Regions from separate parts of the Streptomyces sp. CNQ329 genome, predicted to be linked through region 1. Evidence: riboswitches for the same ligand, from Rfam matches in the RefSeq annotation. Region 1 holds a riboswitch; each other region holds the start of a gene.

The links. Region 1 has a riboswitch for cyclic di-AMP ahead of I003_RS0125675 (peptidoglycan DD-metalloendopeptidase family protein). Riboswitches for the same ligand answer to the same signal wherever they lie in the genome.
Positions count from the first base shown of each region.
Region 2: linked by a shared signal. The riboswitch ahead of I003_RS0113890 (LysM peptidoglycan-binding domain-containing protein) and the one ahead of I003_RS0125675 (peptidoglycan DD-metalloendopeptidase family protein) in region 1 are both predicted to bind cyclic di-AMP.
Region 3: linked by a shared signal. The riboswitch ahead of I003_RS0100660 (aggregation-promoting factor C-terminal-like domain-containing protein) and the one ahead of I003_RS0125675 (peptidoglycan DD-metalloendopeptidase family protein) in region 1 are both predicted to bind cyclic di-AMP.
Region 4: linked by a shared signal. The riboswitch ahead of I003_RS0123695 (transglycosylase family protein) and the one ahead of I003_RS0125675 (peptidoglycan DD-metalloendopeptidase family protein) in region 1 are both predicted to bind cyclic di-AMP.

Region 1 covers NZ_AXVU01000050.1:25,055-28,914, forward strand. Annotated here, with positions in the region: gene I003_RS0125665 (carotenoid oxygenase family protein) at 1-733, shown strand, start outside; gene I003_RS0125670 (VOC family protein) at 847-1,212, shown strand; gene I003_RS0125675 (peptidoglycan DD-metalloendopeptidase family protein) at 1,422-2,552, opposite strand; cyclic di-AMP (ydaO/yuaA leader) riboswitch at 2,564-2,706, opposite strand; gene I003_RS0125680 (cytochrome P450) at 3,076-3,860, opposite strand, start outside.
Region 2 covers NZ_AXVU01000017.1:102,978-106,837, forward strand. Annotated here, with positions in the region: gene I003_RS0113870 (aldehyde dehydrogenase family protein) at 1-411, shown strand, start outside; gene I003_RS34810 (SRPBCC family protein) at 479-958, shown strand; cyclic di-AMP (ydaO/yuaA leader) riboswitch at 1,685-1,845, shown strand; gene I003_RS0113890 (LysM peptidoglycan-binding domain-containing protein) at 1,849-2,592, shown strand; gene I003_RS0113895 (glycosyl hydrolase) at 2,652-3,860, opposite strand, start outside.
Region 3 covers NZ_AXVU01000001.1:135,798-139,657, forward strand. Annotated here, with positions in the region: gene I003_RS0100655 (FCD domain-containing protein) at 1-441, shown strand, start outside; gene I003_RS0100660 (aggregation-promoting factor C-terminal-like domain-containing protein) at 540-1,430, opposite strand; cyclic di-AMP (ydaO/yuaA leader) riboswitch at 1,437-1,612, opposite strand; gene I003_RS0100665 (LLM class flavin-dependent oxidoreductase) at 1,716-2,372, opposite strand; gene I003_RS0100670 (DUF397 domain-containing protein) at 2,705-2,953, opposite strand; gene I003_RS0100675 (Scr1 family TA system antitoxin-like transcriptional regulator) at 2,954-3,814, opposite strand.
Region 4 covers NZ_AXVU01000040.1:56,713-60,572, forward strand. Annotated here, with positions in the region: gene I003_RS0123685 (Scr1 family TA system antitoxin-like transcriptional regulator) at 1-48, opposite strand, end outside; gene I003_RS0123690 (dipeptidase) at 303-1,511, shown strand; cyclic di-AMP (ydaO/yuaA leader) riboswitch at 1,752-1,944, shown strand; gene I003_RS0123695 (transglycosylase family protein) at 1,948-3,156, shown strand; partial or broken gene I003_RS0123700 (nucleotide sugar dehydrogenase) at 3,276-3,860, opposite strand, start outside.

The sequences.
Region 1 (3,860 bases):
CGTGCTCAGCGGCCGCCCGTTCATCGAGAACTACCGCTGGGAGCCGGAGCGCGGCACCCGCTTCACGGTCATGGACTCCCGCGACGGGTCCGTGCGCGGCACATACGAAGGGCCCGCGTTCTTCGCGTTCCACCACATCAACGCTTTCGACGACGGCGATGACGTGGTGCTCGACATCTGCTCGTACGACGATGCCTCGATCATCGACGCGCTGTATCTGGACCGGCTGCACGCGGGCGGCGGCATCCCGTCGGCGCTGCCCACCCGCTACCGGATCCCTGTCGGCAAGGGCAACGGCGACAGCGCCGGCGGTGGGAGTGTCGGCGTGCAGCGGCTGTCGGAGGAGAGCCTCGAACTGCCGCGCATCTCCTACGCGCGACACAATGGCTCCCCCTACCGGTACGCGTACGGCGTGGGCGCGCGGGACCGCAGCAGTGCCCACTTCATCGACCAGCTCGTGAAGCTCGATGTGACCACCGGTGACACGCTGACCTGGTCGGAGGAGGGCTGCTATCCCGGCGAGCCGGTCTTCGTGGGGGCGCCGACGGCCGCGCCGGACGCCGCCGGTGAGGATGACGGGGTGGTGCTGTCCGTGGTCCTTGACGCGGCGGCGGGCACCTCGTTCCTGCTGGTGCTGGACGCCAGAACATACGCCGAGTTGGCACGGGCGGAGGTACCGCACGCGGTGCCGTTCGGTCTCCACGGCATGTTCACCGGCCGCCGGCACCCGTGAACCGGGGTTGAGCGTTTCCTTCCCGTGGGCCGGTGTGGCGGGTGCGCTGGGGGGTGCGGTTCACCGGGTGGCTTCTCATGACGGTCTCAGGGGGGCGTGGCAGGGTTGCCGCCATGAACGCCTACGTCAGGAACATCGTGCTGGACTGCGCCGACGCCCGCGAGCTTGCCGACTTCTACACGCAGCTTCTCGGCATGCGGATCATTCGTGAGGACTGGATGGTGATCGCCAAGGACGAAGACAGCTTTCCACGGCTGGCATTCGAGGTAGTCGACGGCTACCGGCCGCCGCTCTGGCCCGACTTCGAGCGTAGGTATCCCCAGCAGATGCACATCTGCTTCGGCGTCGACGATTCCGTGGCCGCGAGTGAGCTGGCGCTGCGGCTCGGGGCCACGCCGCTTTCCGACGTCGGTGGCACGTGTCCGGTGTTCGCCGATCCGGCCGGGCATCCGTTCTGTCTCTGCGGGCCCGGGGAGTAGGTCCCGGGAAAAGGCCGACGGCCCTGGTGTCGGGGGGTCGGCCACCAGGGCCGCCGGCGGTCTCGGTGCGCATCCGGACGCCACGGGGGGAAGGTGCGTACGGACACGCCAGAGACGTGGGAGAGAGGTATATGGGGGCTTGCGGTCTTCCGTGCGGGCAGGTCCGGGTCCCGGCCATCAGGGCCGGGGCGCCGGGCCCGCCGCGTCGGTCAGACCGGGGCGCCGTTGTTGCGCAGCCAGGCGAGGGGGTCCACTGCGTCCCCGCCGCCGGGTCGTACCTCCAGGTGCAGGTGCGGGCCGGTGACGTTGCCCGTGGCGCCTACGCGCCCGATGACGTCGGCGGTCGTGACCTCGCCGGAGGACTGGATGATGGAGGACAGGTGGCAGTACCAGATTTCGGTGCCGTCTTCGAGCGTGAGGACGATGCGGTAGCCGTACGAGCCGGCCCAGCCGGCCTCGGTGATCGTGCCGCCGTGTACGGCCTTGACCGGGGTGCCGGTGGAGGCGGCGAAGTCCTGGCCCGTGTGGCCCGCGGCCCACATGTCGCCGGACTCGCCGAAGCTGGAGGTGAGCGTGTAGTTGGAAAGCGGGGCGACGTAGCTGGCGGCGAGCTTGGCGAGGCGCTCTGCCTCCGCCTTGCGGCGGGCCTCCTCCTCCGCCTTGCGGCGGCGCTCCTCCTCCAGCTTGCGCTGGCGCTCCTCTTCCTCGGCCTTCGCCTCGGCGGCCTCCTCGGCCGCCTGCTTGGCGGCCTCGGCCTCGGCGGCGGCGCGGGCAGAGGCGTCGGCCTCCGCCTGCTGCTGGTCGGCCTGCTGCAGGATGCGTGCCCGCAGGGCCTCGCCGGAGTCGGCGGACTGGGTCGCGGTGTCGGCCCCGGCGTCGCCGGCGTAGCTGACCTGGGTGAGCGGTGCCGTGGTGACGACCGAGTCGGAGGCGGGCTCCTCGCTCGGCATCAGGTCGCCGACGCCCGGCAGGCTCTCCGCGTCCGGGAGCTGCGCGCTGATCTCGCTCGCGACGGCGTTCACCTGGTCGGGCATGGATATCGCGACCGGCGGCTTCTCCTGCGCCGTGGCCATGCTGCCCGCGCCGACGGCGGCGAAGACGCCGACGCCGAGTACGGCGCCGCTGCGGGCCATGCTGCCGCCGCGCTGCTTTGCCAGGCGCCGACGGCCGCGGGACGGAAGGTCGTCCTCGGGAAAGACTTCATCGACCGGGACCGGCTCTTCGACGGCGTAGTCGGCGGGCGCATACCCCTCGGGGGCGTGACCGCCGGACGCATAACCGTCGTAGCCGTACTCGTCATAGCCATGGCCGTAGCCAGGCCCAGGCCTGTAGGACGCCACGAAGGCGTACTCCTTTCCTTCCTTCTCGCCTACCGGGTTAGCTGACGGGTTCGGAGCAGGAAGGTCTCCTACAGGCCGCCTCCTGGCGGAGGTTGGCCCGATTCACCCCAAGGTGGTGGTTCCCCGGTTCCCTAGGTGTTGCCGTTGCTGCAGTTGTTTCGCGTTCGGGATTCGGCGACGGCGCACGGTGCCGCCTCTTGCGGCGGCAGTGACGACCGCGCTGCGTTACCGCACGCTAGCGGACGACGGCGTTCGATTCCAAGTCGTTCCCGTTATTCAGTTGTGCTTTACCGCGGACGATCCGGGCATGTACCAGCGGAAACGGACAAGTTGACGCCTCGGTAACACGGGAAGAAGTCCGGTCGTTAGCTGATCGTGCATCAGTTGTTATGCGGAGGGGCGCTGTTCCGCTACGGAGCGTGTCCGCGCGAGGGCAGCGATGGCGCACTCGAAAACGTCCCGAACGGGGGTACGGAGTACGGGGTACGGGCCGGGCGGGGGCGCGCCTCAGCCGCCCCCGCCGTCAGGAGAGCCGTACCGGGAAGGACTCCAGGTCGTTCTGCGTCAGCACCGGCAGGTTCCGGATCTCCCCCACCGGCACCGCCGGCCGCAGCTCGGGGAAGCGGGCGAAGAGCGCCGGCAGCGCCACCGCCGCCTCCAGCCGCGACAGGGCCGCGCCGGGGCAGATGTGCGGCCCGTGGCCGAAGGTCATGTGGCGGATCGGCGTCGGCCGGGTCACGTCGAAGGCGTCCACGTCCGCCCCGTGGTGCCCGGCGTCGCGCCCGATCGCGCGGTAGGAGATGACGACGCCCTCGCCCTTCTCGATCACCGTGCCGGCGATCTCGATGTCCTCCGTCGCGAACCGCATCAGCAGGTGGGTCACGGGCGGGTCGTAGCGCAGCGCCTCCTCGATCGCCGTCTCCCACGTCACCGTGCCCTCGCGGACCATGGCGAGCTGCTCGGGGTGGCTGAGCAGCCCGCGCACGGTGGTGAGCAGGAGCGTGATCGTGGTCTCGTGCCCGGCGGCGATCATCGACTTCAGGTTGCCGACGACCTCTTCCTCGGTCAGCGGCTCACCGCCCTCGTCGGCGAAGATCAGTGCGCTGGTGAGGTCGTCGGCGGGGGCCGCGGTCTTCTGCCGCACCATCTCCGTGAACACGCGGTCCAGCTCCGCCATCACCGCAAGCCGCTCGTCCTGCGGCGTGAGCATGGAGAAGAACGCCTTCCACAGCCGCATCTGCCGCGGTATCTCCGATTCCGCGACGCCCATGAGCGCGCACACCACCCGCATCGGCAGCGGCTGCGCGA
Region 2 (3,860 bases), on a different contig from region 1:
GACACGGGTCTGTTCCTGGAACCGACGGTGCTGCGCGTCGACGGACTCCAGGATGCCCGCTCGCTCGACGCCGTAAGAAACGAGACCTTCTTTCCGCTGCTGCCGGTAATCGTGCCAGAACACGGCACGGACGACGAACTGCTCGACCGGATGGTGTCCTTCCTCAACGGCAACGCCTACGGCCTGCGCAACTCTCTGTGGGCGCGCAACTCGGCGGTCATCGACCGGTTCGTTCAGGAGGTGACCAACGGCGGCATGCTCAAAGTGAACGAATCACACAGCAGTTTCCTGCCGCTGCTGCCCACACATGGCGGCACCGGCCTGACCGGCGGCTCGTTCGGCGAGGCCAATTACCTCATGCTGCGCACGACCCATCTGCAGGGTGTGAGTGTCGTACGCCCAGCCGGATGATCCGTGCACCCACCCGTGCGGACCTTCCCGGAACAACCGCAGAACCAGCAGAGAGAACAGAGGCCCCATGACAGTCCGCATCCTGCGTGCACGCACCAGTTGTGCCCCGGTCACGCTACTGCAACGCCTCGGCGACCACGAGGATTTCCCCACCCATGCCCCGGACGTCCTCTCCGTCACGCCCTGCGGCGAAGGACATACCTCCTGGCAACTGGCCTTCCGTACTGCCACCGTCCACTGGGTCCAACAGGAAAAGATGGAGACCGGCGGTCTCACCTTCCAGCAGACCACAGGAGACTTCATCGCCCTGAACGGCGCCTGGAAGGTCGTTCCCGACGCCCCCCGGGGCTCCTCGTCGCCTCACGGCAGCGAGGTGACGTACGAGGTGAGTTTCCGCACCAGTGTCGCTCACCTGGCCGGGGCCATCGACCCGGTCATCGGCCGGGTGCTGCTCCGCTCGGCGTTCGCCATACTGACCGGCCTGGCCGCACCGACAGAACTGCTGTCGGGCGGAGAGTACCTGCACGACCTTCCTCCCGCGGCCTGAGCACAGTGGACTCGACGGTGATCTGTGTGCCCGACGACCGGGGCCGTTGGCCGTTCCCCTCTGCGAGGTGTGTCCAGCAGGCGGCTGATCTGCGGTTGTGGGTGGTCAGCGCCTGGCGGCCGCCAGGCGTCCTTCGACGGCGATCTTCAAGGCGTTCAGGAGCGCTTCCAGCGCCTCGGCCGGCATCGGCGGCCTTTGCCGGTGGGATCCGGCGACATCAGCGCCGTGTAGACGCAGAGGCACTGCAAGGAGACGGCCCGCGGCGGCCTCGCGGTCAACGTGGTGGAGTGCTGACAACCTCCGTCCCGGGCCGCGGTGTTACGCCTTCGCCAGCCCTCCTGGCCGAAGAGCCCGCCGGCCCGTCCGGGCTTCGGCGGCGGAGTCGGCGGGCCGCCCCGCTTCGGGTCGCGAACCTACCGGATGCCCCCTGTGCCACATTGTGCCCTATTTGATTGATTCGCACTTATCGCCCCTTCATGCCCTCCTTGCCGGTCGGACCCTCCCGCATCCGGTGACGCGAATCACGCCCCGCCGCGGGCGCCGGCAGCGGAATTCACAGTTTCCTTATCTGGAACGCGAGTTGTGGTGCTCTCCGCTTCGGCGGCGGCACTCCTCCGGCCACGGAGGCGGTCTCGTATGGACCGGACGAGTTCCGCGGCTTGTCCGAATCGAAAAGACATGCTTAAGTCTGCGCCAGTCGGATGGACGCCGAATCCTGCCGCCATCCGGAAACCGTTCCCTAACCACATACGGCAGGAGCGGGGGACCCATAGGTAAGTCGCCGGTCCGGATTCCGGAACGGCTTGGGGTGAAGTCGCACCGTCGTGCGGCCGGGCATCTCCTGCCCGAACCCGACAGCTCACCTCGCAGGCGCAGGAGGAGAAACACCCATGTCTGCAAGAGGTAAGCATCGCCGTCCCAAGCTGCGCCTGACCGGCCGTGGTGTCGCTTTCGCCGGTGTCAGCGGCGTCGCGATCGCCCTCCCGCTGATCGGCGCGTCCGCGGCCTCCGCGGCCGGGTCCGCCCCGGCCTCCGCTCACCAGGCCGGTGTACGCGCCGAGGCTCCTGCGACCGGTACCGCCAAGGCGGAGGCGACCACCTATGCCGTGGTCGCCGGAGATTCCCTGTCGAAGATTGCCGACGAGCAAGGCGTGCGCGGCGGCTGGCAGAAGTTGTACGAAGACAATCGCGAAGCCGTGGGCGGCAACCCGGACTTCATCCTCCCGGGCCTTGAACTCGTGATAGGCGGCAAGGCCGAGCCGGCGAAATCCGGCTCGGCAGACAAGGCGGCCACGGCGTCCCTCGAAAGCTACCCGGACAACCTCGACGGCTGGATCAGGGAGTCGCTGGCCATCATGGCCGAGCACGGCATCCCCGGTACGTACGAGGGTATTCACCGCAACATCATCCGCGAGTCCGGGGGCGACCCGCAGGCCATCAACAACTGGGACTCCAATGCCGCGGCGGGCACGCCTTCCAAGGGTCTGCTCCAGGTCATCGCTCCCACCTTCGAGGCTTACCACGTGCCCGGTACCTCGACCGACAGCTTCGACCCGGTCGCCAACATCACCGCCGCCTGCAATTACGCAGCCGACCGGTACGGGTCGATCGACAACGTCTACGGTCCGTACTGACAAACGGGGAGCGCCGGCGTTCCCACCGGCGCTCTCCGCTTCGGCGGTGGCGTCACCGCTCACCTGCCCCGGTCCGGCCGTTCCGGGCCGGGGTGGGAGCGCCAGTCGCCCAGTTCGTCGAGCGTGATGACGTACTCGTGCCCGTACACCTCTTCGAGGAAGGGCAGCGGGTTGTGCTCGCCGTCGTCGATGAACTCGCCGCTCCAGGTGGTGAACCAGCTCCAGTCCGCCTCGTAGGCCCGCAGCAGGTCCGGGTCGGGAATGGAGCCCGTCTCGGTCATCGCGACGAGCTTCCTGTCGCCGACGAGGTCGACGAGCTTGTCGTACGTGCCGCTGGCGGGGCCGTGGTCGCCGATCGGGGGGTAGGTGTCGGCGCTGATGACGTCGACGACGTCGTCGCCGGGGTACCAGGCCGGGTCGACGGAGTTCCACACCCAGATGAGGTTGTGCAGCCCGTGGTGGCCGGTCATGCGCTCGTACATCAGCCGCCACAGCTCCTTGGCCGGCTCGGGGCCCTTGGCGCCCCACCAGAACCAGCCGCCCTCGGCCTCGTGCAGCGGGCGCCAGAGCACCGGGACGCCCGCGTCCTGCAGCCGCTTCAGCTCCACCGCGATGGCGTCGATGTCACGCAGCAGCAGTGCGTACTCCTCGGACGCGGGGTCGGCGAGCGCGGCGGCCACGTCGAAGGTCGTCGCGTCCGTGTAGAACCCGCGCCACCACTCCTTGCCGGGTTCGTCGATGAGGCCGGCGGGGGCGTTCCAGTGCCAGACGAACGTGGTGATGCCGCCGCGTTCGTCCCAGGCGAGGGCGTTTTCGACCTCGGTGGAGGTGGTGCCGCGCTCGACCCGGCTGGGCGAGTAGTCCATCATGTCGTGCCCGGCCACGGCCGGAGCGCGGCCGACGTTCTCCTCCAGCCAGCGGAGGGAGGCCGTGTCCTGCTGGCCGCTGAGGATGTGCTCGCCGTAGCCCGCGGTGAGGTAGCTCAGCAGCGCCCGGGCCGCGGGGGTGGCCTGCAGGTCGACGGGGACGCCGGAGACCTGGTGCGGCGGGCGGGGCTCGCTCGGGCTGAGGCTGACGGCGTCGATCTCGTACCAGCCCCAGTTGTTCACGATCGTGATCGTGTCGGGGCCCTCCCCCAGCATCACCCTGCCCGCGGCCACGGTGCTGAAGGTGTCGGTGGCGGCGAGGGTGACGTCGCCCGCGCCCTCGCCGTTGAGCCGGAGCGACGCGACCTTCTGCCCGTACGGGGCGCGGTAGTGGATCGTGAG
Region 3 (3,860 bases), on a different contig from region 1:
GTCGAGCCGGCGGCGGTGAGGCTCGCCGCGGTGCGCCGCACCGCGGCGGACCTGACCGCCCTGGACGCGGCGCTCGCCGCGATGGCCGGCGCGCGGGACGCGGCGGCCGGCGCCGTCGCGGCGGACCTCGCGTTCCACCGCGCCCTGCTGGCCGCCTCGCACAACGAGCTGCTGGAGCGCATGGATCTGGTCATCACCAGCGGACTGGCCGCTCGCGACCGCCTGGTGCACGGCCCCGGACACCACCCGCAGGATCCCGTGCCGGGTCACCGCGCCGTGCTGGAGGCGATACGCGCCGGGGACCCCGACGCCGCGGAGTCGGCGATGCACCGGCTCCTCGCCCAGGCGGCGCGGGACCTGGCCGAGCTGTCCGCGGCACCCGCGACCGAACCCCCGCCGTCGCCCGAGCGGTCGGCGACGGAGCGGGCGGCCGGGGCGTAGCCCGTACACCGGGTCCGTCCACGGGTGCGCCCCGCCGCACGGTGGGATCCGCGCGACGGGGCGGCAGGAGACTCACCGCGGGCCCGGGGCCCCGGGCGTCAGTACCAGTTGTTGGCCTGCCAGAACTCCCAGGCGCCGCACGGGCTGCCGTAGCGGTCGTTCATGTAGTCCAGGCCCCACTTGATCTGGGTGACCGGGTTGGTGCGCCAGTCGGCACCGGCCGAGGCCATCTTGTCGCCCGGCAGTGCCTGCATCAGACCGTACGCGCCGGAGCTGGGGTTGGTCGCGGTGTGGTCCCAGCCGCTCTCCCGCTCCACGATGTTGCTGAAGCAGGTGAACTGGTCCGCGGGTACGATCTCCCGCGCCGCCGCCTGGATGCCGGACTCGGTGGTCGGGACACTCGCCTGCGACGCCTCGGTGGCGCCCCCGGAACTCCCGGCGGACGACGAGCCGTTCGGATCGATGGACTTGCCGACCTTGCCGCCCTGGGTGTCGACCCGCAGCTCGGTGCCGACCTTCAGTGCGGCCGGGTTGTCACCGATGGCCTTCTCGTTGTCGACGTACACCCGCTGCCAGCCGCCGGGCACGTCGTACTCCGCGGCGATCTTGGCCAGCGTGTCGCCGGCGCCGACGGTGTGCTGGAGGTAACGCTGCTGCTTCTTCTCGCTCTTGGCGGCCGTCCGGTCGGCCTCGGCGGGCTTGCTCTCCGCCTTGTCCCCGCCCAGGTCCAGCTCCTGGCCCGGGAGGATCAGGTGGGGATTGTCCCCGATGGCTTCCTTGTTGGCCTCGTACAACTTCTGCCAGTCGGGCCCGAAGCCGTTGTCCTCGGCGATCTCCGAGAGGGTGTCGCCCTTCTCGACCGTGTAGGCGTGCGCGGCGGTCGCCGCGAGACTGCCGGCGACGGGCAGGGCTATGCCCACTCCCGCGGCGGCGGCGTAGCGGCGGGTGGAGCGCGACTTGGGCGCGCGCCGGGTGCCGGTTCCGGCCATGGTGGCTCGCTCTTTCTCCGACGCCTGCGAAGTGAGCTGTCGGGTTCGGGCTGGAGTTGCCCGGCCGCGTCGTGCGGTGCGGCTTCACCCCGAGTCGGGGAGTCCGGTGCGGTCCTGCCACCGTGCCTCCGGCCGACGGAGAAGTGGTTCCCCCGCTCCTGCCCGAACGGCGGTGGGGACGACGGTTCCGGGCTCCGACGGGCAGGATTCGGCGTACCGGAGCGCGGCGCTCGCGTCTGCGAACGTCACGGACACTAGGAGATCGAACGTCAGATCACAAGCGGATCACGAGGATCCACGCGTAGTCTGACGTTCCGTGGCGGCGCGTGCACGCCTGGGACGGCTGGGGCGCGTGGGACGGTTACCCGTGCATTCCCGGTGCAGCGCCTCCAGAAGAGGCTGCCCGGCCGGTACGACGAGGCCGTGCACCCCGCGCTCCGCGGCGGCGGCGAGCGCGGCCTGCCAGGCGTCGGGGTCGGCCGGCGCCGTCACCGGGGTCCACCGCCCGGCGCCCGGCTCCTCGTACCCGGGACCGGCGGGCGCGAGCCGGCGGAAGGCGGGCACCGTCGGGGCCACGGCGACGAGTTCGGCGCACCGCCGGGAGCCGGCGGCGAGCGCGAGCCGGCCGCTGCTGAGCAGCACGACGGTGGCCAGCGCCCGGGCCAGCAGGGCGGCCTGCGGGACGCTGTCGGGCAGCGCGACGACGAGCCTCGCCCGGCTCGTGGCGGTGGCCAGGGCGGCGGCGAGCGCGAGCACGTCGTGTGCCGGGTCCGGACCGCCGTCCAGCCACAGTGCGTCGGCGCCGGCGGAGTCGTACGCCGCGCACTCCGCGAGCCAGTCGGCGGGCTCCTCCGGCAGCCTGGGGAGCAGCACCCCGACACGGACCGCCCGCGCCGTGCCCGTCGTGGCGGCGCGTGGGGACGGGGGTGGAGATGCGCTCATCGTGGGCCTCCCCGGGTGGCTGATGAGAGCCATCGGGGGCATACCGTACGCCGATACGTCGCGGAAGGCAGCGCCGCGTACACCCACGGTTCATGATTCCTGGAATTTCATGTGCCGGGCCGCGCAGCGGCTTTGCGCGGGAGCGGCCCGCGAACGCCGAGGGAGGGGACCCCCCCGGGGTGTCCCCTCCCTCACTGTGCTCCCGGCCGGTGGCCCACGTCAGCGCATGCGGGCCACACCCCCGTTCGCCGGGATGGGCTCGCCGTCCGGCCCGGACGGCGAGTGGACCGGGTGGCACCGCAGTCGGTGTGCGGGCACGGCGCCGGGCGCGGTCACGCCGAGCTCCGCGAGAGCAGGAAGTCCGCTGCGCCCGCCTTGGCGCCCTCGATGAAGGCGTCCATCTCACCGGGGGTGTAGATGAGGGCGGGGCCGTCGGGGTGGGCCGAGTGCCGTACCGCTATCCGGCCGTCCTTGAGTTTCATGGCCTCGACGCAGTTGCCGCCGTTGCCGCCGCTCCACGGCTTGTGCCAGCCCTCGGTGCCGAGGTCCTCGGCCGGCATGCCGTTGTAGATGCGTTCCATTCACAGCTCCTTGCGGAAGTCCCGGAGGACGTCCTTCGTGCGTGGTGCCGTCGCCGCCTGGGCCGCCATGTGGTCCAGGGCGGCGAGGTGTGTGGCCACCTCGTGCCGGCCGTCGAGGTAGACGGCGCCGGTGAGGTACTCGGTGTAGATCATGTCCGGCAGCTCCGGCATGGCGAACCGGAAGAGGACGAAGGGGCTGTACGTGCCCGGGTGGTGCCCGCTGCGGAACTCCGCCATCTGGAGCGTGACGTTGGGCAGCGACGAGAGGTCGAGGAGCCGGTCGACCTGCGCGCGCATCACCGTGCGGTCGCCCACCGGGCGGCGCAGGACCGTTTCGTCGACGACCGCCCAGAAGCGGGGCGCGTCCTCGCGGGTGAGCAGCTCCTGACGCTCCATGCGCAGGGCGACGTGCCGCTCGATGTCCTCGGGCGTGACGCGGCCGAGGGAGCCGACCTGCAGCACGTGCCGCGCGTAGTCCTCGGTCTGCATCAGACCGGGCACGAAGTGCGGCTCGTAGGACCTGATGAGCGACGCCGCGCCCTCCAGGCTCACGTACATGCTGAACCAGTCGGGCAGGATGTCGTGGAAACGCTGCCACCAGCCGGGTTCGTTGGCCTCCTCGGTCAGCGTGACGAAGGCGTCGATCTCCTCCCGGTCGATGCCGTACGCCTGCAGCAGCACCTGCACGTACGGAACCTTCAGCGCGACCTCGGCGGTCTCCATCCGGCGCACCGTGGCCGGGGCGACGCGCAGGGTCCGGGCGGCCTCCTCGCGTTTGAGTCCGGCCCGCTCGCGCAGCTCCTGAAGCCGCTTGCCGAGCACGACCTGCCCCACGGTCGGCGCGGACCGCGGTTCGCTCACGCCACTACCTCCCTGTCGGACTGCCTCCAGCAGTGTGCCACGCCCC
Region 4 (3,860 bases), on a different contig from region 1:
CTGGCGTAGCTTGCGGCGATTGAGGCTGGGGTCCGCTGCCTGGGACATGTTGCTCCTCGGGTGACATGAAGCGTAGGTATGGTAGCTGTCAGCCGGAGGCTGATCGCGCCTAGCTGTCCGAGACTGGTCAATTGGACTCTATCATTATGACACATGTCATTCGTGCGGTGGCGCTTCGGCACCTTCGGAGATTGGTCCAGAGGACTCTGGTCCGGAGGGGGAGCCGCGCCGACCTGGGTGCGGGTGGGTCGGCCTGCGCGGATAGCGTGTACCTCACGCTATCCGCGCAGGGAGGACGACCCATGACCGGCGAACTGCTCGCGCGTGCGCGCGACGTGCTGCGTGCACACCCCGTCGTCGACGGGCACAACGACCTTCCCTGGGCCCTGCGCGAGCAGGTGACGTACGACATCGACCGGCGCGACATCGCCGTCGACCAGAGCGGGCGGCTGCACACCGACATCCCGCGGCTGCGGGCCGGCGGGGTGGGGGCGCAGTTCTGGTCCGTGTACGTGAGTACGGAGCTGGCCGGGGACGCTGCCGTGAGCGCGTGTCTGGAGCAGATCGACGTGGTGCGGCAGCTCGTCGACCGCTACCCGGGTGAGCTGCGGCTCGCCGTGACCGCCGACGAGGTGGAGGCGGCGCGGGCCGACGGGCGGATCGCCTCGCTGATGGGGGCCGAGGGTGGGCACTCCATCGCCAACTCACTGGCCACCCTGCGCGCCCTGCACCGTCTCGGCGTGCGGTACATGACGCTCACGCACAACGACAACACCGACTGGGCCGACTCCGCCACCGACGAGCCGCGGCACGGCGGGCTCACCGCGTTCGGCGAGGAGGTGGTGCGCGAGATGAACCGGGTCGGCATGCTCGTCGATCTCTCCCACGTCGCTCCGGCCACCATGCGGCACGCGCTGCGCGTCACGGAGGCGCCGGTGGTTTTCTCCCATTCGTCCGCGCGTGCCCTGTGTGACCACCCGCGCAACATTCCCGATGATGTGCTGGCCATGCTTCCCGGCAACGGCGGTGTGGCGATGGCCACGTTCGTGCCGAAGTTCGTCCTGCCCGCCGCCGTGGAGTGGACCTCGGAGGCGGACGAGCACATGCGGGCCCGGGGCCTGGACCCGTTCGGCGCGGACGACGAAGCGGTCCGTGTGCGGCGTGCGTTCGAGGAGGCGAATCCGCGGCCGGAGGCGACGGCCGCGACCGTGGCGGATCATCTGGATCATATGCGTGAAGTGGCTGGAATCGAACATATCGGTATCGGCGGCGACTTCGACGGCACGCCGTTCACCCCCGCCGACCTCGCCGACGTGGCCGGTTATCCGCATCTCGTCGCCGAGCTGCTGCACCGGGGCTGGTCGGAAGAAGACCTGGCCAGGCTGTTGTGGGGCAACGCGCTGCGGGTGTTGCGCGACGCCGAGGCGGCGGCGCGCGAAGTGGCGGCGCGGCGCGGCCCGTCGATCGCCACCATCGAACAGCTCGACGGTCCTCCGGGTGCCCCGGAGTGAGCAAAGTGACGTATGTCACTCACAGAATTCTCCTCTCATGGGGCCATGTGTCCGACTCCTCTGCTATCGACAAGTCTCCACCGGCAAGGGGTAATTGAGGAGCGGCGCCGGATGCGGCGATTGTCGGGCTGATTCCGATGTGACGTGGGGAACGGCCTTGATGACGTTTCACAGCTTGTTCTGTTTTCGGCTGTGTGTTTACGGTGCTCGCCGTGCTCGCTCCACCGATGCGGGTACCTCGTCGCCGTAACGCCGAATCCTGTCGGCGGCGACGGGCAGGCACTTCAGCTTTCACGGCAGGAGCGGGGGACCCAGGTAAGTGCCGGAACGTGCGCAGGCATGGGACGGCTTGGGGTGAAGCCATGCTCCGCATGGCCGGGCATCTCCAGCTCGAACCCGACAGCTCACCTCGCAGGCGTCGGAGAGGAGCATGTCCATGTCCGCACGCGGACGTCACCGTCGCCTGGGCCGGATAGCCCGGGGCCGCAGGGCCCTCATCGTCTCCGCCGGCAGCGCCGGCGTCGCCCTTCCGCTCATCGCCGGCGGCCACGCCCAGGCCGCCTCCGTCGACACCTGGGACCGCGTGGCCCAGTGCGAGAGCGGCGGCGACTGGAGCATCAACACCGGTAACGGCTTCTACGGCGGCCTGCAGTTCGTGCAGAGCACCTGGGAGGGCTACGGCGGCACCCAGTACGCGCCGCGCGCCGACCAGGCCACCAAGGAGCAGCAGATCGAGATCGCCGAGAAGGTGCTCGCCTCGCAGGGCCCCGGCGCCTGGCCGGTCTGCTCCGTCCAGGCCGGGCTCACCCAGGGCGGCCCCGCCCCGGACCTCTCCACCGGCGGCGGCGAGGAGGCCCGGCAGGAGAGCGGGCCCGAGACGCAGCCCGCGAAGGACGAGGCCCCGAAGCAGGAGCGGACACCGGAGAAGAAGCCGGAGAAGAAGTACGAGAACCCCGGCGACTACACCGTCGTCTCCGGCGACACCCTGTGGGACATCGCCCGCAAGCACGGCATCGCGGGCGGCTGGCAGTCGATCTACGAGGGCAACAAGGACGTCATCGGCGACGACCCGGACCTGATCTTCCCCGGTCAGAAGTACGAGTTCGACGGTGGCGAAGAGGTCACCCTGGAGGAGCCGGAGGCGCCGGCCGAGCAGTCCGCGACGCAGCAGGACGAGCCGGCGGCCGAGGAGCAGCAGGCGGAGGAGCAGCCCGCCGAGGCCGCTCCGGCGGGCGGGTTCTCCGCCCCGGTCGACGCCGGCCTGTCCACCGCGTACCGGGCCGCGGGCGGCTCGTGGTCCAGCGGTTACCACACCGGTGTCGACTTCTCCGCCGGCTCCGGCACCCCGGTCAAGGCCGTCTCCTCCGGCACCGTCGTCAAGGCGGGCAACGGCGCCGACGGCGGCGCGTACGGCATCGCCGTCGTGATCAAGCACGACGACGGCCACTACAGCCAGTACGCCCACCTGTCGTCCACCTCGGTGAGCGTGGGCCAGAGCGTGGGCGCCGGCGAGCAGATCGGCCTGTCCGGCTCCACCGGCAACTCCACCGGGCCGCACCTGCACTTCGAGGTGCGCACCAGCCCGGACTACGGTTCGGACATCGACCCGGTCGCGTACCTGCGCGACAACGGCGTCACCGTCTGAGGATCCCCCGTATGGCGCGGCCCTCCGTTTCCGGCGGAACGGGGGGCCGCGCCGTACGCCGTCCGCGGCCCGCGGTCCGAGGGGCCGGCCCGCCGGGCCCGGCGCCGCCCGGTCCCGGGCTACGCCGCCGGGCGGCCCATGGCGCGGAAGGTCCAGCCCGCGGCGCGCCACGGCGCCGGGTCGAGGGTGTTGCGGCCGTCGATCAGGTGCGGCCGGGAGACGACCGTCGCCAGATGCGCGGGGTCGAGCGTGCGGAACTCCGGCCACTCGGTGAGGTGGAGCACGATGTCGGCGCCGCGCAGCGCGTCCTCCGCCGACGCGGCGTAGCCCAGGGTGGGGAAGACCCGGCGGGCGTTGTCCGTGCCCTTGGGGTCGTGGACGGTGACCTGGCCGCCCTGGAGGTGGATCTGTCCGGCGACGTTGAGTGCGGGGGAGTCGCGTACGTCGTCGGAGTCGGGCTTGAACGTCGCGCCCAGGACGGCGATGCGGCGTCCGAGGAAGGTGTCCCCGCAGGCTTCGCGGGCCAGTTCGACCATGTGGGCGCGGCGGCGCATGTTGATCGAGTCGACTTCGCGCAGGAACGTCAGCGCCTGGTCCACGCCGAGTTCCCCGGCGCGGGCCATGAAGGCGCGGATGTCCTTGGGCAGGCAGCCGCCGCCGAACCCGATGCCGGCGCGCAGGAACTTCTTGCCGATCCGCTCGTC